Regions from separate parts of the Blautia sp. HCP3S3_D9 genome, predicted to be linked through region 3. Evidence: riboswitches for the same ligand, from Rfam matches in the RefSeq annotation. Region 3 holds a riboswitch; each other region holds the start of a gene.
What was found. Region 3 has a riboswitch for tetrahydrofolate ahead of ACTNES_RS05110 (folate family ECF transporter S component). Riboswitches for the same ligand answer to the same signal wherever they lie in the genome.

Region 1 (7,646 bases), on a different contig from region 3:
TCAGAAGGCTGTCCAGAAGCTGCGAAATGGTCTGATTTAACACAGGATGTCGCAGATACGGAGCAATCTGATTCATTGGTACAAGAACGAAATCGCGGTTGTGCAGATCAATATGAGGAATATGAAGATCTGGCATATCAATAATTTCCTGATCATAAAACAGGATATCCAGATCCAGTGTCCTTGGTCCCCAGTGGATGATACGTTCCCTGTTTGCCGCCTGTTCTAACTGATGCAGTCGCACAAGCAATTCTCCAGGAGTAAGAAGTGTCCGCATTTTCAGAACTCCATTTAAAAATTCATCCTGATCAGTAACTCCGTAAGGTTCTGTAATAAGATAATCGGAAATTGCCTCTATACGGCATCCTTTTGTCTCTGCCAGACCACGGATTCCATTGTCTATATACATCTTTTTATCACCCATATTAGAGCCAAAAGCAATGTAAGCAGTATGCCATTTCCGTGTAATTTCCACAGATACAGTTTTCAGAGGAAGACCAACCGGTGCCCAGGGCTTTTCGATCTTCAGAGTGATTTTTTCAAGTCCGGAAAGAGAGCAAAGAAGCATTTCTGCAAGATTCTCTGCAAGAGATTCCAGAAGTTTATAAGTATGTTTTCTGGTGAAATCAGTAATCATATGGCTGACTTCGCCATAGTTTATGGAAGCAGACAACTCATCGGTTAATCCCGCCAGACGTGTTCTGGTAAAAAGTGTAGCAGAAATAACAAATTTCTGTCCCAAAACATTTTCTTCAGGATATACACCATGGTTTGCAAAAACCTCCAACTCTTTAATTTCTATTTTATCTAATCTGGTCTCATCCATAACAGCAAATCCTTTCTGTATGTTATTTATATTTACCATCTGTTTTGTGCCAGTAATTTATCTGCGTCCCAGGATTGCTTCTGTCATCTGGATCACACGCTTGTTTTCTTTAACATCGTGGACACGGACAAAAGAGCATCCCTTCATTACGCCAATTACACTGGTAGCCAAAGTCCCCTCCACGCGCTGATCTACAGGAAGATCCAGTGCCAGTCCGATCATGGATTTGCGGGATGTACCAAGGAGAACCGGAAATCCCAGATTCTGAAAAAGCTCCAGGTGATTCATTGCTTCCAGATTCATTTCAAATGTTTTTCCAAAACCAATTCCCGGGTCAAGCATGATTTTTTCATCTTTAATTCCAGCCTGTCTTGCAAGATTAACACATTCCTGTGTTTCAGCGAGCATATCAATGACAAAATTTTGATATTCTGTATTAGATTTGTTGTGCATCAGACAACAGGCCACATCATATTTTGCGATCACAGCTGCCATTTTCGGATCATATTTTAATCCCCAGATATCGTTAACCAGGTCAGCTCCTGCCTGGATAGAGCTTTCAGCAACGCTACTCTTAAAAGTATCTACAGAAACAGGAATGTCAAAATGCTTTTTGACCGCTTTAATAACAGGAAGAACTCTCTGCGCTTCCTCATCAGCACTGACAGGTGTATGGCCGGGACGTGTAGATTCGCCTCCGATATCAATAATATCTGCACCATCAGCAATCATCGCCTCTGTATGTTTCAGAGCTTCATCCATATGATTCCATTTGCCGCCGTCAGAAAAGGAATCAGGGGTAACATTTAGAATTCCCATTATGTAAGTATGATTCTTAGTATCAAAAAAACGGTTTCCAATTTTCATGAGCAGAGCCCATCCTTTCTTTTATGCTTATGAAGAAGATCAGTATTCAATTTTCATATTTTTTTTATCATCAGACCAATAGCATTCAGAAGCAGCGGAACATAAAAAACAATTTCTGGACTGCTTATCCGCTTTATAAAGAAGTGCTGCCAGCGTACTGCAGGAATCTCCTTTTCGGTGATGTCCAATGGAAGACAGAATCAGTTCTTTTTCCTGTTCTGTAAAGTGCAGATCTGACAGAATTTCCCTTGCGATTTCTACTCCTGCAATATCATGGGGAATGTTGTACTGATATTGCTGTGCACGTCCGATATCATGAAGAAGTGCTGCTGCATAGATAAGCTCTTTGGGCAACTCCAGATGTTTCTCCAGTGCATAAATGTACATCAACCGTGCAACATCCAGAAAATGTTCAGGCGTATGACGGCAGAAGATCCGTTCACTTTCAAGTTCCTGTATTTTTTTATAATGTTCCTGATAAACCGGATGCCTCCAAATCCGATTGACACGATCCATATCTGAAAAATTGTTATTCATCCTTTTACCATAGAAAGGAACATTTTCTGCAGTTCCTTATCTTCTGTAAACGCACCACGGGTTACAGTAGTGATCGTTTTGCTACCCGGTTTTTTTATTCCGCGCATGGTCATACAGGTATGTTCCGCTTCCAGCATTACCATAATTCCTTTTGGATCCAGAGTGCGCTCCAAAGCATCTGCAATCTGAACAGTAAGCCGTTCCTGAATCTGTGGTCTTCTGGAATAAACCTCTACTGTACGTGCCAGTTTGCTTAAACCGGTAACTTTGCCGTTGGGGATGTATGCAAGATGAGCTTTTCCATAAAAAGGCATCAGGTGATGCTCACACATGGAGTAAAAGGTGATGTCTTTTTCCAGTACGATTTCATTATTCTCTACAGGAAACTGCTTTAACAGGTGCTGGTCCGCTTCATGGCCAAGACCTCCGTAAATTTCTTCACACATGCGGGCAATCCTGTCAGGAGTATCGATCAGACCTTCCCGTGTGATATCTTCACCGATACCTTCCAGAAGCAGACGGACTGCCTGCTCAATTTTCACTTTGTCAACCATTAAAAAATAACCTCCTTTGTATTTTTTGAAATGGAGATTATCCTTTTGATCAAATCAAAAAAGGATATCTCCAATTGTGATAGAATGTATGTCAAAAACATTCCCTAACACAATATGAGATATCCTCTTATATTGTTTGCAACGGGTGCGGATAATATACCGTAAGACGCACTTTTCGTTTCAGTGACAACTCCCCATTCACCGAACACTTGACGCATAAAATCCTATTTTGCATATCATTCATTTCGGTATTCAGTATACCATGTAATACGACAATAGAAAAGGTTTTTTCTGACTTTTCAGAATGATTTTTCCCAGTCTACCAATTTCATGATTGTTTTTACCGCATTCACTATTCTTGGAGCAAAGTACGCCTTTGTAAGCCTTTTCTTCGAATATGCCCATATAAAATTCTTACTGGTACTTTCTATCAATAAATCTGTAAAATATCGTTCCCAACTGACATACTCTTTACTGTCTATATATTCTTCTGGATTCTGAAGTATTGTTTCTACTTTTACTTCCGGTATTTCCTTTGTTGAAAGTAACAACCACTCAAAAGATTCTGGTGCATAGAGTACAATGTTTCCCTGTGTTTTAATGCATTCACTGATATCTTTCATCTCTGAACCAAATGCAGCTCCATCTACGATGACCAAAATTGTACCCTCTTCATTCGGTCTCTGTTCCAACTGTCTGATGATATTTGACTTCCCACTAGCAGAAAAACAGTTCACACCCTTCTGTCTGGACATTTCTTTAAAAAATTCAAATCCCGAATTGGAATCCTCTGTTATTACAAGTTTCGGATTGATATTCTTTTCCTCTGATATTTCACCGTACAAATGATAAATCTCATTATATTTCTGTTTCGCATCATGAAATTTTCCAGATTTGCGAAATCCATATATTTCACTTACACTATATGGCAATGCCGGAAGCTTTTCTCTTGTAGCCAGTACAAAGTAATTATCAGATCCCTGCACAAGCTGTGCAAACTTCTTTGAAACCAGGAAACGATTTCCTTCATCAATAAAAATAATGCTTCCTGTTGTTTCTTCTATCTTTCTTTCCCAATCCTCACTATCAATCACTTTACAGGGGCAGTCACAGGAAAGAAATACACCGCTGTCCGCACCATATCTTCCATAATCATGTATAAGATCAATTAAAACAGTCTTACCTGATCCACTGTCACCAGTAATGATTGTAATATTCCTATGAATTACAAAATCATATTTCACTTTTCTGGATTCTACAATGATTCTATGTGAACCTTTCATAATCACTACTCCTGTTTCATTTCATTTAAATACTTATTTGCTATAGGAACAAGTTCCTTCATTGAATGGACCGTTTCTCCTCCATTTTGGACTTTTATCTCAAATTTTGTGTCTTTTCCAAAACTCATCATATGCCTGAGATTAATGGTAACATCTTTAATCCTGCCTATTTCCAATATCCATTTTGCACAGTTATCGCCACAGGTCGAGGCATTGAAAATCCGATCCGGTTCATTTAAAATCAGCAACAATGTCTTCACTCCTCCTGACAGTCTTTCAGGAGGAATCTGTCCCAACACTGGACTATTAATGCATTCACCACTCAATACTTCTGAATCATCAATATCTTTAATCATCTTTTTCGCCAGTTCTGCATCAAGCCATTCTGGTTCATAACTGTTTTTAAAATAAACATTTGTATTATAAATACTGTTTTTCACATCTCCATAAATAATGTTCAACATTTATAAAAGCCTCCTCTCAAAATACAATTCTTCTTATAACATGGTTTCGTTCCGCCAAAGAATTTCTGTCTGATTTCTTCAACCTTGTGTCCTCTACTGCCAGAACTATAGCAATCCTCTAAAATAATGCATCTTAATCCAGCCCATCAGAGTGTGAAATCCTGCGTCAATATAGCAGAAACTTAATTTTCGCTGTACTAGTGAAACATTCTATATTCTTTGTATCTGTTTTTACATTTACCACTCTTCACATTTAATATCGCTTATCTGTTCAATTGGAATGACCGTTTGATCTGTCATGATCATGGTATGCTCATATTCGTCTACCTTTTTTACAATACCAGAGTACGTAACATAGGATCCGCCGGCTTTTTTTGCATCGGGAATAAAATAAGTTATCGATACATTCTGTTCTATACCGATATTATTTCTGATTATATTGATTTTTTCATTCAGCTGAGCAATCACTTCCTCACTCAGTTCCAATCTTTCATCAGTTAATCTTGCTGTTTCTTTTATCGCAGCATCATGCCCGGGCAGAGCCGCAAAAGGAGCAAATTGCGCTGCCCGATCCCGAAGAGGCATTTGCGGATGATTCTTAGAGACCGGATGCGGTAAATTGATGATATCGTCATAAGAATTATTTTTCATCCTCTTCCAACTCCTTTATGCCTTATGTCCGCCAATTTGTTCATTTCTGTCCTTGGCGGTTGCACCTTCCTGAAGATTCATTCCCTTCAGTACAGCGTTTTTTCCAAATTTCTTCTTGATACTGAGCATTGCCTCCTGCATACGTTTCTCACGATCCAGCGCAGCCTCTTCCTCTTCCTGCTTTTTCCTTTGTGCCTCATAATCCGTAAAAAGATTCAACTGCTCATACAATTCTTCTCTCTCTACAGAGCTTTCATCCACAAGCCTGTTCGCTGTGATATTGATTCTTCTGATAAGCAGATTTCTGTCAACGATCCTGTCATATAGCTTTATTACTGCATCCATTATCATTTTTGTTGAGGAAGTCTGCCGTTTCAGATTGGTCGTTCCATGTGCGTGTTTCGGAATTCTTCTTCCATAACGGTCGATCGTAACCTCACCATGATATTTCTTTTTCCTGTCGGTATTATTCAAATTCTCAATATCATAACCAACCGTCAACACAATCTGGTCTGTTACAAGCTTCTTATCCACCAAATCCAAAACCATCTGATCCGTCATCTCTTTGACGACTAATTTTGCTTTTTCAAAGTCATAAGGACAATGAAGTACCTGCCCGGAACAAACACTGTTCGTTTCCGGTTTGTAAGCCTTGACCATTTTCATGGTACAGGATTCATACCCCCAGGCATGGTCGATCAGCAGCTCCGCATTAACACCAAACAGCCTATATAACAGTTCTTCATTATATAACTCATTTGCTTTACCAATGGAACATCTGGCAATATCGCCCATTGTATAAATCCCGTATTCTTCCAGCTTCTTTGCATATCCCTTTCCGACTCTCCAGAAATCAGTAAGAGGTCTATGGCTCCAGAGTTTCCTTCGGTATGACATTTCATCCAGTTCTGCAATTCGTACACCATCTTTATCTGCTTTAATATGCTTCGCCACGATATCCATCGCAATCTTACACAGATACATATTTGTTCCGATTCCAGCAGTTGCCGTTATACCTGTCGTTTTCAGCACATCCTGTATCATGGTCATCGCCAGTTCTCTTGGTGTCATATTATAGGTATGCAGATAATCCGTTACATCCATAAATACTTCGTCGATCGAATAAGGGAAAATATCTTCCGGCGCAATATATTTCAGATAAATGCTGTAAATTCTGGTGCTGTATTCCAGATAGAGAGCCATCCGGGGAGGAGCAACAATATAATCAATCTCCAGTGCAGGATTGATATTTAATTCTGTACTGTCATCAGAAGAACCAATAAATGTTCTGTTCGGTGCTTTCCACCTGCGGGCACTATTGGCTTCTTTTACTTTTTGAACAACCTCAAATAAACGAGCCCTTCCGGGTATCCCATAACACTTTAATGCTGGAGATACCGCAAGACAGATCGTTTTTTCTGTTCTGCTTTTATCCGCAACCACAAGATTAGTCGTCAAAGGATCTCTATTTCGTTCTTTACATTCTACAGATGCGTAGAATGACTTAAGATCAATTGCAATATAGGTTCTTTCCTTTTCCGTCATTCTGCACCTCCCAATTCTCCTGTGTTCCGTTTCTAATTCTTATTTATCTTGACCGGAAAACTTTCTCATCGCAACAATCCGTTCAAGAATTTTCTATCTGAATTTTTCAACATCATTCATCTGCATATCTTCTCCCTCAATTACACATAAACGGAGTGCGAATTTCGATAAGATTACCACTCGGATCATACAACCTTACAAGTTTCTGCCCACCTGCAATTTCTGTCAGTTCCGTGGCATATCGGACAAAATATTTACCAGATTCATATTTCGCAAGCAATCCATCTATATCAAATTCCTCAAAATACAGTTCCATCCTGTTATTAAATGGAGTAGAAATCTCATCCAGCGTCTTCCCCCATACGTCGGCATCCTGCAAAACAAGTCCCTCCGATAAGATCACATTACCTTCATTCTTAAGAATCACTTGCAGTCCAAATAAGTCCCTATAAAACTCTATGGATTTTTCTATATCATCCACCACAATCAGTACATTCTTTAACATACCGGCCACCTCGCAATCCGCATTCGATTATATGATCTTCCCAGACAAATGATCAATTTCATGTTGACAGATCTGTGCCGTCCATCCGGACAGCTTCTGCCGCTGTTTTTTCCAGTTGAAGTCATAATATTCTACTTCAATTTCCTGATATCTGGTCGTCTTACGAACACCATCCAGAGACAGACAGCCTTCTTCCGTCTCATACATGTCATGCTTTGAAACAATCACCGGGTTAAACATAACAACATCTATAAATCCCATATTCACAATGATGATATTCTTCCTTATACCAATCATATTTGCAGCCATACCAACGCACCGTTCCCGGTTCGCCTGCAGTGTGTCTTGCAGATCCTTTCCAACCTGGATATCAGCTTTTGTGGCCGGCTCGGATGGCTGGCCTAAAAAGAAAAT
Region 2 (8,444 bases), on a different contig from region 3:
TGCATACCAATCCATCAGTTCATCAAAGGAAGCAGTCTCCGGCGGAAGCACATTTCCTACAGAGCGGTTATGTACACAGGTATCATTCTCTACAGGAAGAGGCATAGCCTTACTGGTCATTTCAAATAATTCCTGTCCCATTCTCGCTCCGAGCACTGCAATATGAGGCTTTGTAATTTTCTCAGGGGCATGAAAGGCAGTTCTGAATTTATCTGTATTAAATTCTGTACCTTTATACTTTGCATAAGCTTTTGCCAGCCCTTTCAACTGTACTGCCATTCGCTCCCTGCTGCAGGCACTGTCACAGTGAAGCACATCCAGAATATACAGGAAATCCAGCTTACCGCTCTCCAGAAGAATATCATATACACTTCGGATCGTATCGCAGCAGCTTACCAGAACAAGCTCCCTGATCTTTCCCTCCATAACTCCTTCCAGAAGCGTTTTTCCAAAGCCGCAGATATTCGGATGAGAAACCTGATCTGCAAGGTCAAAGCCATCCGGCATATGGTTAAAATTCTCACATTCCCCGCCAAGAGATTCCAGAAGCTCGACCGGGGTATATTTACAGACATAGTATGTTTTATTCATTTTCCGCACCTCCCAGCATTTCCAGAAAAGCTCCCAGTCTGGTGGATGTCTGTCCCTCTCCTCCGTGGCTTCTGTCACAGCCGTCACCATCCAGGATCAGAAGCGGTAAGCCTGCCTCCTCAAATTTCTTCTTCGCAAGCTGTGCAGCACCAAGCGTATGTTTACATCCCCAGTGACCAAACCACACTGCTCCGTCTGCTCCCGCCTGTTTCGCATGGCGGATTCCTGCTTCGATTCTTCTCAGTGCACTTCCGTTCAGTGAATGATATACCATTCTTCTGGCCATAGCTTCAAATGGTTTCTCCGGATCAAAATCCGGCTCACAGGTTTCTGCCAGTTCACATCCCACAATCTGGGCTTTCTCGCTGAAGCAAAGTTCCTGACGAACTGCATCAGACCAGAATGGAATCGTATGCATCCAGTAAATATGTTTGCCTTTCGCTGCAGGTGCTTTCTTAATATCCTCAAGAAGCATCTGTGTATATTTCTCCTCTTCTGCTGTTCCAAGCAGGATATTATTTGTCATTCCTGCATACAGCGGAGTAACCAGATCAGACGGCACATATCTGTCCGCACGCATCTGCTGATATTTTTTATAATTCTCCAGAGTCCGCCTGCTGCATGCAAGACGGTTCTTCAGTGCATCTTCAGAGATTGTTTTACCTGTATTTTTTTCCAGAAATGCTTTTAACTCTTTTAACTGATCTGCCACATATTGCACATTCTCCTCATTCTGCTGCCACGGCACATCAATGGCAAATGCTGGCACCTGGTAAAAATCGGCCAGTGTACGGAATGTCAGCAGGTTAGCATCACAGGTTAAATTGGTATAAACAATACATTTCGGCTTCGGCAGCAGCCCTTTCTGTGCTGCGCCAAGGAATATCTTGTGATAACTACACAATGTCTCGGCAATCCCCTGATTCTCTGCCTGCTGCAGAAATGCTCTCTCTGCTTTGCTCGCAGAAAGATAACAGGAAAATCCTTCTACATTATAAGGATGTAATCCCACCTCCTGCATCATTTCGCAGGGTGTAAAAATACTTACAATAACAGAATCCTCCGGTTTCTGAAGTGGACGCAGCATGGTATCCATCATCAGATTTGCAAGATGTCTGTCTGCGGGCATCAGTCTTTTATCCTGCATAAAGCGGAATTTCAGGTTCTGTGCCTCCCATCCCGTTTTTAACAGCCAGCGGGCGGATTCCGGCTTTGAGTTAGTCAAATTTTCCACATAATGACCAAATGTCTCGATAATCTGCATAGTCTTCTTCCTCATTATGGTTATCATAATTTATCAGTTTTCAGCGCATATTTTTCAATAGAAAGAAACAATTTCTATTATAACGTTTGATATTCAAAATAAAATAGCGCTATCAAATATTTTAGTGATATCTTTTTTTGAAGTCAAGCTGAATTTTCTCCAAAATTTACCTGTTTTTGTACATTCTTCTTGACAAAAAAGTCTCAAATGGTACACTTTTGGTTGTATTATTTTTCAGAAAAAAGAAGTAATATAATATAGGAAAGATTTTTTAGGAAGGGAAGGAATTTAAAAATGCGTTCATTAGCAGTTTATTTAAAAAACTACAAAAAAGAAAGCATTCTGGCGCCATTTTTTAAATTTCTGGAAGTTGTATTCGACCTGATCGTGCCGATCATCATCGCACAAATCATCGACGTCGGTATCGCAAACCACGACAACGGATATATCATCCAGAGATTTTTTATTCTTATTTTAATGGCAGCCTTCGGTCTTACCTGCAGCATCACGGCTCAGTTCTTCGCAGCCAAAGCCAGCGTAGGATTTGCCACCAAATTAAGACAGGCAGTTTATGATCATGTTCAGCGTCTGTCCTTTACAGAACTTGATACTCTCGGAACAGACACACTGATCACCAGACTTACCGATGATATCAACCAGGTTCAGAATGGTCTGAATATGGGACTTCGTCTTCTTCTTCGAAGCCCGTTCATCGTACTGGGATCCATGGTCATGGCGTTCACTATCGACTTCAAATGCGCACTGGTCTTCGCTGTTGCTATTCCATTTCTGTTTCTGGTTGTCTTTGTCATCATGTTTCTCAGTATCCCGCTGTTCAAGAAAGTACAGGGAAAACTGGACGCTGTTACATGTCTGACAAGACAGAACCTGACAGGTGTGCGTGTGATCCGTGCATTCTGCCGTGAGAAAGAAGCAGTTCAGGAATTTGACACCCGTAATGACGAACTGACAAAGATAAACCTCTTTGTCGGAAGACTTTCTGCTTTGTTAAATCCTGTTACTTATGTACTGATCAACATCGCAACGGTTATCCTGATCCAGAAAGCCGGCGTTGAAGTAAACTTAGGCAGCATGCAGCAGGGACAGGTTGTTGCCCTGTACAACTACATGGCTCAGATGATCGTCGAACTGATCAAACTTGCATCCCTGATCATCACCTTAAACAAATCCGCAGCATGTGCAGGACGTGTGACAGATATCCTGAAAGTAAAATCTACCATGGATTATCCAACAGCTACTTCTGCTTCCGCTGCTTCTTCTGATGATGCAGTTGTATTTGATGATGTCACTTTCGAATACAGCGGAGCCGGAGCGCCAAGCCTTTCACATATCAGCTTCTCTGTTAAGAAAGGTCAGACAGTTGGTATCATCGGCGGTACAGGAAGCGGTAAAACCACTCTGGTCAATCTGATCTCCAGATTCTACGACGCAACCAAAGGAACTGTACTTCTGGATGGTCAGAATATCGAGAATTACGAAAGAAATGACCTCCGTTCCAGAATCGGTGTTGTCCCGCAGAAAGCGGCCCTCTTCAAAGGCACGATCCGTGACAATATGAAGTGGGGACGTGAAGATGCCACTGACGAAGATCTGTGGCAGGCACTTACTACCGCTCAGGGAAAAGAAGTCGTAGAAGGTAAACCAGGTCAGCTTGATTTCGAGTTGGAACAGAACGGCAAGAATCTCTCCGGTGGTCAGAAACAGCGACTTACCATTGCCCGTGCTTTGGTAAAGAAACCAGAGATTCTGATCCTGGATGACAGTGCCAGCGCTCTCGACTTCGCAACAGACGCAGCACTGCGTAAGTCTCTCAACAGACTTGACTGGAATGTAACTACTTTTCTGGTATCCCAGAGATCTTCCAGTATCCAGCAGGCAGATCTGATCCTTGTTCTCGACAATGGAAATCTGGCAGGCAAAGGTACTCACGCTGAGTTACTACAGACCTGTGAAACATACCGCGAGATCTATTTCTCTCAGTTTCCTGAAGAGAGGGCAAAATATGCCTCTGCACCTGCAGGTGGTATGATGACGGAGGTGACAGTATGAGCCAAGTAACAGCAAAAAATACATCAAAGGGAAAAAGCTCTGAGACCTTTTTCAAAGTACTGCGCTTCATCGGAAGATACCGTTTCCTGCTGATCCTCAGTATCGCACTGGCAGCAGTTTCTGTGGTTTTGCAGTTATATGTCCCAATCCTGTTCGGTAATGCCATTGATCAGATTGTTGCCGAACATCAGGTTAATTTCGAAATGATGTGGTATTATCTGTCACGTATCCTGGTAATGGTTATTCTTTCTTCTGTTGCCACATGGCTGATGAATGCCATCAACAACCGTATGACCTACCAGACAGTAAAAGATATCCGTGCAAAAGCAATCCGCCATATTCAGAAGCTTCCGCTCTCTTACCTTGACGGACACAGCACCGGTGATATCATCAGCCGTGTAATTGCAGATGCAGATATTCTTTCAGATGGTCTGCTGCTTGGATTTACTCAGCTGTTCTCAGGAATCGTAACCATCATCGGAACACTGATCTTCATGTTTTCCAAGAACTTCTGGATCACACTGATGGTCATTGTCCTGACACCATTAAGCTTCCTGGTAGCAAAATTTATTTCCTCACATACCTTCCAGATGTTCCGGAAACAGAGTGAAGCCCGTGGACGCCAGACAGCTCTTATCGAGGAAATGATCGGAAACCAGAAAGTTGTTCAGGCTTTTGGATATGAAGATAAATCTTCTGAGCGTTTCGCAAAACTTAATGAAGAATTACAGGACTGCAGTCAAAAAGCAGTTTTCTACAGCAGTCTTACCAACCCTTCCACACGTTTTGTAAACAATGTAATTTATGCATGTGTAGCACTTGTAGGTGCTTTTATCATTCCGGGAGGCAGACTGACAGTCGGCGGTCTTTCCGTACTTCTCTCCTATGCCAATCAGTATATGAAGCCATTCAATGATATCAGTTCTGTTGTCACAGAGCTTCAGAACGCACTTGCATGCGCAGGCAGAATCTTTGATCTGCTTGAAGAAGAACCGGAAGTTGCAGAAGCTTCTAACACACTGGAAAATGTAAAAGGTGAAGTGGATATCAAGAATGTATGCTTCCATTATGATGAGTCAAAAAAACTGATCGAGGACTTCAATCTTCATGTAAAACCTGGTATGCGTGTTGCTATCGTAGGGCCCACCGGATGCGGTAAATCAACCTTTATCAACCTTCTGATGAGATTCTATGATGTAAATGCCGGTTCTATTTCCGTTGACGGTAAACCAATTAAAGACATTACCCGTCATTCTCTGAGAAGCAGCTATGGTATGGTGCTTCAGGAAACATGGATCAAAAACGGAACCGTCCGTGACAATATCTCTATTGGAAAACCGGACGCTACAGATACTGAGATCATCGAAGCAGCCAAGCTTACCCATAGCTGGGAATTTATCCAGCGTCTTCCTAAAGGACTGGATACCATGCTTAACGAGGACAGCTTAAGTCAAGGACAGAAACAGCTTCTGTGTATCACACGAGTTATGCTCTGCCTGCCTCCGATGCTGATTCTGGATGAGGCTACTTCCAGTATTGATACCAGAACAGAATTACAGATTCAGGAAGCATTTGAACGAATGATGGAGGGAAGAACAAGCTTTATCGTTGCTCACCGTCTCTCCACGATCCGCAATTCAGATCTGATCCTTGTTATGAAAGACGGAAGTATTATTGAACAGGGTACACATGATGAACTGATCGCGAAGGGCGGCTTTTATCATACTCTGTATAACAGCCAGTTTGCTAAGGTTTCTGAATAATCGCCCTTCAGCAACAAGTTCTTTTCATTACCAGTTGAAATAAATTTCCAATAATGTCAAAAAAATCTTTTCTATTACTGTATGACATGATATACTGGTGTTGAAATGAATGATATGCAAAATAGGATTTTATGCGTCAAGTGTTCGGTGAATGGGGAGTTGTCACTGAAACGAAAAGTACGTCTTACGGTATATTATCCGCACCCGTTGCAAACAATATAAGAGGATATCTCATATTGTGTTAGGGAATGTTTTCGACATACATTCTATCACAATTGGAGATATCCTTTTTTGTGTATCAAACCTGAAGTGCACGCCCAAAAACTGATTAAAAGGATAATCTCCATTCTACAAATACAAAGGAGGTTATTTTTAATGGTTGACAAACAAAAAATCGAGCAGGCAGTCCGTCTGCTTCTGGAGGGAATCGGTGAAGATATCACACGGGAAGGGCTGGTCGATACTCCCGACAGAATTGCCCGTATGTGTGAAGAAATTTACGGAGGTCTCGGTCAGGAGGCAGACCAGCATTTATTAAAACAATTTCCAGGGGAAAATAATGAAATCGTACTGGAAAAAGACATTACTTTTTACTCTATGTGCGAGCATCACCTGATGCCTTTTTATGGAAAAGCTCATCTCGCCTACATCCCTGACGGCAAAGTTACCGGTTTAAGCAAACTGGCACGTACCGTAGAAGTTTATGCCAGAAGACCGCAGATTCAGGAGCGCCTTACCGTCCAGATCGCAGATGCTCTGGAACGCGCCCTGAATCCAAAGGGAATCATGGTAATGCTGGAGGCAGAACACACCTGTATGACCATGCGCGGAATCAAAAAGCCTGGAAGTAAAACGATCACTACCGTAACCCGCGGCGCATTTAAGGAAGATAAGGAACTGCAGAAAATGTTCCTTTCCATGGTAAAAGAATGAATACCGATTTCTTAGATATGGATCGTATCAATCAAATCTGGCAGCATCCTGTTTATCAGGAACATTATAAAAAAATACAGGAACTTGAGAATGACCGCATTTTCTGCCGTCATACTCCGGAACATTTTCTGGATGTTGCACGGTTAATGTATATTTATGCGCTGGAAGAACATATGGATCTGTCCAGAGAACTGATCTATGCCACAGCTCTTCTTCACGATATCGGACGTGCAGAACAGTATCTGCATGATATTCCCCATGATATTGCAGGTACGGAAATCGCACGGGAAATTCTGGCAGACCTGAATTTTACAGAGCAGGAAAAAGAACAGATCCTGTCTTCCATCGGTCATCACAGAAAAGGAGATTCCTGCAATACGCTTGCAGTACTCCTTTATAAAGCAGACAAAAAATCCAGAAACTGTTTTTTATGTTCCGCTGTTTCTGAATGCTACTGGTCCAGCGAAAAAAAAATATGAAAATTGAATACTAGAGCGTGTTTGAAAAATCATTCCCACAAATTGTGACGCACATCTTGTTCAAACATGCTTTAATCCTCTACATAACCATAAAAGAAAGGATGGTCCCTGCTCATGAAAATTGGAAACCGTTTATTTGATACTCAAAATCAAACTTACATAATGGGAATTTTAAATATTACTCCTGACTCCTTCTCGGACGGCGGCAAATGGAATCACATGGATGAAGCTCTGAAACATACAGAAGCAATGATCGCTGATGGAGCAGATATTATTGATATCGGCGGCGAATCCACGCGTCCTGGCCATACACCGGTCAGTGCCGACGAAGAAGCTCAGAGAGTCCTGCCGGTTATCGAGGCTGTCAGACAACGTTTCGACATTCCTATTTCTGTAGATACTTTTAAAAGCAGTGTTGCTGAAAGTTCCATCCAGGCAGGTGCTGATCTGGTCAACGATATCTGGGGATTAAAATATGATCCGCAAATGGCATCCGTAATCGCTAAATATGACGTTGCCTGTTGCCTGATGCACAACAAATCCAACACAGAATATCAGAACTTTCTTATAGACATGCTCTCAGAAACCCAGGAGTGTGTCAATCTTGCAAGACAGGCCGGTATTAAAGATGAAAAGATCATGCTTGATCCAGGTGTTGGTTTTGGAAAAACATTTGAAATGAATCTGCAAACTATGAACCATCTTGAACTTTTTCAGAATCTGGGATTCCCGGTTCTCCTCGGCACCTCACGCAAATCCATGATCGGACTGGCACTGGATCTGCCTGTTGACCAGCGCGTGGAAGGAACTCTGGCCACCAGCGTGATCGGCGTAATGAAGGGATGCTCTTTTGTCCGTGTTCATGATGTCAAGGAAAACAAACGTGTCATTCAGATGACAGAAGCAATCTTGGGACGCAGATAATTACTGATCACGGTGCACGAAGTGAACAATAACATTTACTGACCTATCACACTTCCATAAAATATTGCAATTAAGACAGTAAATATAAATAACTTACAGAAAGGACTTGCTGTTATGGATGAAACCAGATTAGATAAAATAGAGATTAAAGAACTGGAAATTTTTGCAAACCATGGAGTATATCCAGAAGAAAATGTTCTGGGACAGAAATTCGTTATCTCTGCCACACTTTTTACCAGTACACGTCGGGCAGGATTAACCGATGATCTGACTGCTTCTATCAACTATGGCGAAGTCAGCCATATGATCACTGATTTCACCAGAAAACATACTTTTAAGCTTCTGGAAGCTCTTGCAGAGAATCTGGCAGATATGCTCCTCTGTTCTCTTTCCGGACTTGAAAAGGTTACTCTGAAAATC
Region 3 (8,444 bases):
TTACCGGACTCCTGTATTTGCAATCCACAAAGAGGGACACTATGGTTCCATTGTTGGAAAAAGCTTTGCAACAATGCGGGAATTTCATGGTCGTGTGCTTGAGGCGATAAATGCAGGTGCGGATTTTATTAAGATCATGACTACAGGAATCATGGATTTCAATGCACACGGAGCTGTCACGGGAACACCGCTGGATGCGGCTGAAGTGAAAGAGATGGTACATATTGCACATGAAGAGGGTATGGCCGTGATGTCTCATACTAACGGGGACTATGGTGTTCAGGCAGCAGTGGAAGCCGGTGTGGACAGTCTGGAGCATGGGAACTACATGAATGAAGAAAGTCTTAACATGCTGGCAGAGAGTGATACAGTATGGGTTCCGACGCTGGTCACAGTGCGTAATCTTCTGGGTGACGGGCGTTATGCGGATGAAACGCTGAAGCCGATCATAGAATTTGCAGAAGAGAATGTCAGAAAGGCATTTAAACTTGGAGTAAAGGTTGCTCCGGGCAGTGACGCAGGGGCTTACCGGGTTTTTCATGGAAAAGGAATTCAGGATGAAATGAAATCGTTTACAGAAATTCTGGAAGAAAGTGATATTGTCTGTCACTGGCTTTCAGATGGTGAATCAGAAATTAAAAAGAAATTTATCAGACGGTAATAACAAAAGCAGTTCATTCTACAGCGTACAAACTGTAAATGGACTGCTTTTGGCTTATGCATACTGAATCTTGACTGCAGTATAAATATTAGAAGATTTTGATTTAGACGGATGGAAAGTAACACATACATAGTCGCCGTATTCCACACCGCTTTCAGTAAGATCCTGAGCGTTTTCAATGCGGAAAGTGTCGACTGCACCATCGTCGGTCTGAACGGTGATCGTATTAGCGGTGCTTCCGATGATAGTTCCGGTTGCTGTAAAGGAAATATGTTTATCATCGATTCCGGCAGGATTTTCTCCGGTTACGGCAATGATACGAATGCCCTCCAGAGTGTCCTCTTCCAGATTTCCAATATAAGTCACATTTGCATGAGAACCGGGAGCAATTCCGCCCTCAAAATAAGCGGGAATTGCAGACATATCAATGCTTAGCGGAGTATCACTGCCAGCAGGAAGAACCTGAAGAATATTCAGATTTACTGCCTGGATGGTTACCAGAAACTGTTTCTCACGGTTCGCAATCTGCTCCGGTGTCAGTGTAACTGTCGGTTCAGGTGTAGGTGTCGGATCCGGAATCTGCAGGTCTTTCAGGTCGGAAATACTCAGGACTTTCAGATGACTAGCGTTTAAAGACGCAGAGGAATCATCAGAAGTATCCGGAAATTCACCTTTAAAGGTAAGGTAGACCCAGTCGCCGGATTTGATGCCGTTCTGATAATATTGTTTCGTTCCGGTGATCGGGTAAGTAGCAGTTTTGCCTTTTTTATTTTTTATGGTGATCGTATTGGAGGTCAGAGATATGACCTGCCCGTGAGCAGTACGTTTCTTCAGTTTGTTCTTCTTGTGGAATTCATCCACTACTTTCAGAACACGAACACTGCTTGTATCTGTATTGGAGAGCTGTCCTTCATAAATAATACTGATCTCATCACCGGTGATCATTCCGCCTTTACACTCCAGTGTGGCGTTGGAAACATTGAATACATAAGATGCATCGTCTGTATTCAGGATGAGCTGGCTTCCGGAAAAATCCTGTAGAGTACCGGAAATCTCATCCATATAAACGCGGTCTTTGGATTCGGTTGTAGTGGTGGTATCAGTTGAAGAAGCGATTTCCCGGGCAGAAGTATCTCCGGTAGATGTAAATTGTTCCAGTACAGTTCCAGGGCTGCAGCCGGTCACAGAGAAAGTGAGAACGGTACAGACACATGCAGCAAGCAGTTTTTTCATAGTAAAGACAGGACCTCCGATAAATCATTCGTTTGAGCATTATTCCTGCCAGGTGCAGTGCAATGATCTCAAAACATAATTATTTATGAGAAGAGATATCATCTTCAGGCGGATCTGGGATAAAGTCAAAAATTTTCCGGTAGTTTTCCCATTCGTCATTGTCTTTGGCAGGAGTAGATATCAGGCCGGTACATTCTGTACAGGCGTTGGTATTCAGGTAATTATCATAACATACATTGTAAGGATTTTGGCAGCTATTTTTACGCTTTTCTGACATTTTTTTACCTCCATGATTATAGCAGATGTGATCCATCTGTCTGTATAATGGATAGTATTAGTATATGCGGTTATTTTATGTGAGTTTTTTGTTCGCTGTTTAAGGAAAACTGCGAAAGAGTTATTGGGTTATGGAGAAGTAGTAAAACGGATTACGAATATCTGACAGAACTGATAAGATTCTGGGAAGTGTGCTGCTGTGAGCTGACAGTAACTGGTTTTCGTGAAATATGTACAATAAACAGACTATAAATTTGACAAAATAATAACGAAAAATATATTGAAATTTCTATGGATTGTGATATAATTTCGATAAATAAATAATAGCGAAGTAGGATTTTATGCGTCAAGTGTTCACAGGCTGGGGAGTCGCCGTGAAACGAAAAGTAGAAAGCGTGCTGCTTACGATATGATTTCCGCACCCGTTGCTACATATGAGGACATCTCATAATGTGGAGGGATTATTATTTATGGTAACTACTCTATTTTTTAAACACATTATGGAGGTGTTTTTATTATGCAGAAAAAACAATATTGGAATGTAAAAACATTGGTGTTCATGGCTCTTCTGATCGCCATGCATCTGGTACTCACACGAGTTCTGGTGATTGATCTCGGTGCATACCGTATTTCTGTAGGAAGTGTAAGTACAATTCTTGCAGGTCTGTGGCTTGGCCCGGTAGCTGGTGGTGTCTGTGGATTATGTGCAGATATCATCGGATGTTTTATGAAAGGATATGCAGTAAACCCGTTTATTACAGTTGCAGCAGTTCTCTGGGGCGTTCTTCCTGCTCTTGCAAAACCGTTATTTGCAAACAAGAAGAAAACAGGAAAGACAGTTGGCATCTGCGTATCTATTGTAGTAACAGCGGTTCTCAGCTCTCTGGTATTTACAACAGCAGGACTTGTAATTATGCTTGGATATAACTTCTACGCGATCATGCCTGGAAGACTGGTACAGTTCGCGATCATGATCCCGATCTACTGTGTACTGACCTGCCTGCTGTATTTCAGCCCGCTGACAGCAATGGTTGTTGAGAATGCGGCACCTGCAGTGCTGAAGAACAAAACCGTATAATTGAGATAGAATTAAGACTTGAATAATGGACTGATAAGATAGTTAAGAAAACATGGTTTTGCGCGGACTATGTTAATTACATATCAATCGATTCCCCGAAAAAGAAGAAAGTTATGATATAAAAAGACAGACTCATTGTAAAGTAAAATATGAAGTACTTTACAGAGAGTCTGTTTTTATTATATTCTGAAACTTAATCAAATCAAGTAAATCTTCTGCTTCAATTGTGAAAAGCAATGAACAGTGGGCGGGGACATGCCTGCCATGATCAGAGCATTTTATTTTTCTGGTGGATAGTTACCGTTCTCATCCGGCTGTACACGGAACCAGTAAGTATAAAGTTGGTTGAATCCGAGCAATTTGTACAGTGCACGGGCATTGTCATTTCCCTCTACAACCTGAAGGTATGCATTCTGCGCACCTTTCTTTATCCCTTCTTTCAGAAGTCCGGTACAGATCTGGCGTGCATAGCCGTGTTTGCGATATTCTTCTTTTACATGGATGGCATAGATCCCGATGTAATCTCTGTCCAGAATGCCGAGTCCGGTTGCAATGATCTGGCCGTCCATACGGATGCAGGCGCAGATAGTTTCTTTGAGGATCGCCTGATACATGGATGGAACGACTTTGCGGTGAACGGGGTTGGTAGTGTTCTTTAAGCGAAACAGACTTTCAATCCATTCAGATGGAATGTTATCGTAGAACGTTACGTCCGGATACGGAGCGTCCAGACGCGCGGCATTCATGCTCATCGCCATGACATTGGTGGTATGCTGGATGGCATATCCACGGTTCTCCAGAACATAATCAAAGTCAGGAGAAACAAGAGGGCTGATCTTAAATACAGCCGGTGTTCCCAGGCGTTTATATACGCTTTCACAGTATGGGATTTTCTCTCTCCATGTAAGAGTAGAATTGCCGAATTGCTCTACGCTATTGGTTCTGTGTGTATAAAAATAAGAAAATCTCAGGATCCAGCCGTCATACAGTTCCATCTTGTGAGACGGCCAGGCGTTCAGAGACATATCTTCAATCTGTTTAATTGTAGTTTCCATAATATAAGGAAGACTCCTTTCAATATGAGTCCACAAATGCATGTTTATGCATGAAGATGCCATAACGGTTCTCTGTTATAGAAAACTTACAGAAATCCACAGGCATGCAAAAGTGTCTTTTTAGAATTATACAGAGTTTAGAAACGATGTGCAAGAAAACTTTCGTTTATTATAATATTCGTTATGAAGCACTTTGCCGGGCGTGAAGTGAACAATCATTTATCCGGCGATTGTCTCCAGAACGAGGGGATATAATTTACGGGCAAGCAATTCATGTCCATGGGCGGTAAGATGAATGCCGTCTATAGTAATTGCATCAAATCCCTGTTCAGCTGTTATTTTATTCAGATCATCATGCAGTGGCACAAATGGCAGCCGGTATTTTGCAGCAAGATTCTGGATAAGGTCAGACATGGTACGAACATGTGGAATCCATGTCTGATATTCTTCCGGATGCGGAAAGATAAATGGCTCCATAAGGATTACCTGTCTGGCATCTGCAGTGAGCAGCTTCAGCAATTCATCGTAATGCTCAGAGAATTCTGCCATCATTTGTTTCTGCTGAGAAGCAGTGCGGTTTGTATTCATCATCAGCCCGATATCATTAATGCCGATCAGCAGCGTTACAACAGGAGAACGGTGCAGGGAAATCCGGTGCTGGCGGATATTGTCCAGGACTCTTGATATGGTGAAGCCATCGAATCCGTAGTTTTTAATTTGTACTGTATTTGATAAAAACGATCTGGAGTTGTCAGAATATGAATCTGTCCGTCTGCCGGGAATTTCTTTCTGAAACATTTCTGCAAGCATCTGCACATATCCATTACCCAGAGGAAAATCATCGAGTAAATGACCGCAGTCGGTAATGCTGTCTCCAAGACAAATGATCTGCATAGTATAACTCCCTTTTATATTTTTTATATAATAGTGAATGCTGATATAAATAAATGGTATTACCAATCTACAAATTGGTAAGTGAAGTAATATAAAATTTATATAAAAACTATATAAAATAATATCATCGCTTCACAGTTCAGTCAAAGAAAAACAGCCTTTTTCCGTGAAAATGCACTATTGTAATTGAGAAAAAAAGTAAAATTAAAAAAAGAAATGGTTACAATGCACAAAAAAACAATCTCTTTTTGTCTAAAACAGTCAAAATGATTGTTGACTTTTTAACAGATTCGAATATAATAATCTCAAAATCTTGAATCGCTGAAAGAATTTATGAAACTTTTAGAAAGGTTTTATATTTCTCACGGATCATATATATGGTCAGGAGCTTTCAGACTTTCGACTAAACTAAGACATCTGAGACAGACAGCAGGTAAGGACATCACAGACGGGCTTCAGGAAGAGACATCTAAGGCAGGCGGCAGGTAAAGACAGCAGGGACAGACTTCAGGAAGAGGCATCTAAGACGGACACCGGGGAAAGACATCTAAGACGGACATGATAAGAGAGTGTGAATGTCTTTCAGCGATTCAGAATAGAAAAGGAGGGAAAAGAAACGGGTAATTTAGCAAGCACGTTAATGGAAGAACTTCAATGTAAGACAGTTTTTACCATACCAGTGTTTGGAGGAATACCGATCGCAGAATCAGTAGCAGTGACATGGATCATCATGGCAGTGCTTTTAATTTTGTCATTGGTGCTCGTGAGAAACCTGAGTGTGGAGAATCCCGGTAAGAAACAGCTCCTCTTAGAAGCAGGCGTCGGTTTTCTTCATGACTTCTTTAAGGATATCCTTGGAGAAGAGGGAAAAATATATATTCCCTATCTGATGACGGTTGTCATTTACATTGGAATAGCAAACATTTTCGGTGTGTTTGGATTTGTACCGCCTACAAAGGATTTAAACTGTACCATCGGTCTGGCAATCACAAGTATTTTCCTGATCGAGTATGCAGGATTTCACAAGAAAGGTTTGAAAGGTTTTCTTAAGAGCTTTGCAGAACCGTCACCGGTTATGCTGCCGATCAATATTCTTGAGATCGCCATTCGTCCGACATCACTTTGTATGCGACTTTTTGGTAATGTATTAGGAAGCTATGTGGTCATGAAACTCCTCGAGTTTATATGCCCGGCGATTCTTCCTATCCCATTCAGCCTGTACTTTGATTTCTTTGACGGATTCATCCAGGCTTATGTATTTGTATTCCTGACTTCACTGTTCATTAAGGAAGCCATCGAATAAATAAGAATTACTGTTTATCTGTTTTTACATAAATTCAAATTACATAAACAACGACAGAAAAAAACAGTGATAAACTGTTATCCGCAATCGCGATATAGAAGAGGATAGCAGTTCACAAAAAGAGATTTGTAATATTTAGTTTATTCTAGTTGAACAACAGGAGGAAAGAGTTATGTTAGTAGCTATCGGAGCAGCAATCGCAGTTATGACAGGTATTGGAGCAGGTATTGGTATTGGTATGGCAACATCCAAAGCAGTAGAAGCAATCGCAAGACAGCCGGAAGCAGAAAGCAAGATCAGTAAAGCACTTCTTTTAGGATGTGCCCTTGCCGAGGCAACAGCTATTTACGGTTTCGTTATCGGTCTTCTGATCGTTATCATGCTTGGCTAATTGATGGATAAAGAATAACTAAGAAAGGCAGGTGGGACAGGTGATCGAGATTAACATCAACCTGGTCTTTACAATTATTAACCTGATTGTTCTTTATCTTTTAATGAAAAAGTTCTTATTTGGTCCGATCCTCAATGTGATGGAGCAGAGAAAAAACATGATCGATCAGCAGTTCGCAAGTGCCAAAGATACAGAAGAACAGGCATATGAACTGAAAGGCAAATATGAAGATGCACTGAAATCTGCGAAAGACGAATCCATGCGTATTGTAAACCAGGCAAAGGATGAGGCAAAAGTACAGGCTGAGCGTATTGTAAAAGATGCAAACACACAGGCTGGTGCAATGCTTGACAAAGCAAAGGCAGATATCAGGACAGAGCAGGAAAATGCTATGAAGGCTATGGAAAGCAGAGTGGCAGAGATCGCGCTGGATGCAGCCTCAAAGATCATGGGAGAGAAAAACAGCAGTCAGCAGGATTTGTCCCTTTATGACCAGTTTATAAAAGAGGCAGGTGATTCCAATGACGGAAACAAGCATTAATTATGCAAAAGCATTATATGAGCTTTCTGTCCCGGAAGAAGCTGTTTTGGAGACAGAAAAGATTTTCAGGAGTACCCCGCAGTTAAAGGGTGCTCTTGAGAATCCGCTGGTTTCTTTAAAAGAAAAAGAACATGTAATTGACAGGGTATTCCCACAGGAGATGAAAAATTTCCTGAAGGTGACCTGTAAATATCAGAAAATCAGCAGCATTTATGATATCCTGGAAGCATACGGCGATTACAGCCGTAAACAGAAAGGAATCCTGAAAGCTGTTCTCACATATGTAACAAAACCGGAAGAAGCCCAGAAAGAGAAGATGGAAGATTTCCTTCGCAGGGAATTTGGAGCAAAGGAAGTAATCCTTACTCTCAGAGAAGACAAATCTTTGATCGGAGGCTTCATTCTTTCTGCCGGAGACAAAGAGTTCGACTGGAGTCTCCGCGGACGTTATAACAATTTAAGACAGAAATTGACACGGAGGTGAATAAAAGTTGGCTGCAATGAATCCAGATGAAATCATTTCGATTCTGAAAGAAGAAATTAAGAATTATGACGAAATCAGCAAGGACCAGGAAGTAGGAACAGTCATCTCCGTAGGAGATGGTATCGCCACGGTACATGGTATTGATCATGCTATGTATGGCGAGGTTGTAACCTTTGAGAATGGTCTGAAAGGTATGGTTCAGGATATCCGTGCAAACAGCATCGGATGTATCCTGTTCGGTAAAGATACAGGAATCAAAGAAGGAACAAAGGTGGCAAGAACCCAGAAACAGGCAGGTGTGCCTGTAGGTGACGCTTTTATCGGAAGGATTGTAAATGCTCTGGGAGCACCGATCGATGGTAAAGGCGAGATCAAGGCAGATGGGTATCGCCCGGTAGAGAATCCGGCACCTGGGATCATTGAGAGAAAATCTGTAACAGTTCCGTTGGAAACAGGTATTCTTTCCATTGACTCCATGTTCCCGATCGGCCGTGGCCAGCGTGAGCTGATCATCGGTGACAGACAGAC

Region 1: another riboswitch for tetrahydrofolate. It lies ahead of folE (GTP cyclohydrolase I FolE); the one in region 3 lies ahead of ACTNES_RS05110 (folate family ECF transporter S component).
Region 2: another riboswitch for tetrahydrofolate. It lies ahead of folE (GTP cyclohydrolase I FolE); the one in region 3 lies ahead of ACTNES_RS05110 (folate family ECF transporter S component).

Annotation. Positions count from the first base shown of each region.
Region 1 is NZ_JBQHWS010000137.1:233-7,878, reverse strand. Features, by position in the region: gene folK (2-amino-4-hydroxy-6-hydroxymethyldihydropteridine diphosphokinase) at 1-826, opposite strand, end outside; gene folP (dihydropteroate synthase) at 884-1,693, opposite strand; gene ACTNES_RS17650 (HD domain-containing protein) at 1,733-2,230, opposite strand; gene folE (GTP cyclohydrolase I FolE) at 2,227-2,784, opposite strand; THF riboswitch at 2,922-3,018, opposite strand; gene ACTNES_RS17640 (ATP-binding protein) at 3,084-4,067, opposite strand; gene ACTNES_RS17635 (DUF4869 domain-containing protein) at 4,073-4,531, opposite strand; gene ACTNES_RS17630 (hypothetical protein) at 4,769-5,182, opposite strand; gene ACTNES_RS17625 (Y-family DNA polymerase) at 5,198-6,727, opposite strand; gene ACTNES_RS17620 (VOC family protein) at 6,864-7,232, opposite strand; gene ACTNES_RS17615 (peptide deformylase) at 7,260-7,646, opposite strand, start outside.
Region 2 is NZ_JBQHWS010000043.1:9,066-17,509, forward strand. Features, by position in the region: gene ACTNES_RS10100 (acyl-CoA dehydratase activase) at 1-591, opposite strand, end outside; gene ACTNES_RS10105 (2-hydroxyacyl-CoA dehydratase subunit D) at 584-1,855, opposite strand; gene ACTNES_RS10110 (ABC transporter ATP-binding protein) at 2,150-3,925, shown strand; gene ACTNES_RS10115 (ABC transporter ATP-binding protein) at 3,922-5,688, shown strand; THF riboswitch at 5,804-5,900, shown strand; gene folE (GTP cyclohydrolase I FolE) at 6,064-6,621, shown strand; gene ACTNES_RS10125 (HD domain-containing protein) at 6,618-7,100, shown strand; gene folP (dihydropteroate synthase) at 7,215-8,024, shown strand; gene folK (2-amino-4-hydroxy-6-hydroxymethyldihydropteridine diphosphokinase) at 8,139-8,444, shown strand, end outside.
Region 3 is NZ_JBQHWS010000014.1:25,506-33,949, forward strand. Features, by position in the region: gene ACTNES_RS05095 (amidohydrolase family protein) at 1-661, shown strand, start outside; gene ACTNES_RS05100 (hypothetical protein) at 716-1,894, opposite strand; gene ACTNES_RS05105 (hypothetical protein) at 1,974-2,171, opposite strand; THF riboswitch at 2,496-2,600, shown strand; gene ACTNES_RS05110 (folate family ECF transporter S component) at 2,688-3,248, shown strand; gene ACTNES_RS05115 (GNAT family N-acetyltransferase) at 3,527-4,303, opposite strand; gene ACTNES_RS05120 (SGNH/GDSL hydrolase family protein) at 4,523-5,197, opposite strand; gene ACTNES_RS05125 (F0F1 ATP synthase subunit A) at 5,838-6,500, shown strand; gene atpE (ATP synthase F0 subunit C) at 6,673-6,891, shown strand; gene atpF (F0F1 ATP synthase subunit B) at 6,932-7,432, shown strand; gene atpH (ATP synthase F1 subunit delta) at 7,413-7,916, shown strand; gene atpA (F0F1 ATP synthase subunit alpha) at 7,933-8,444, shown strand, end outside.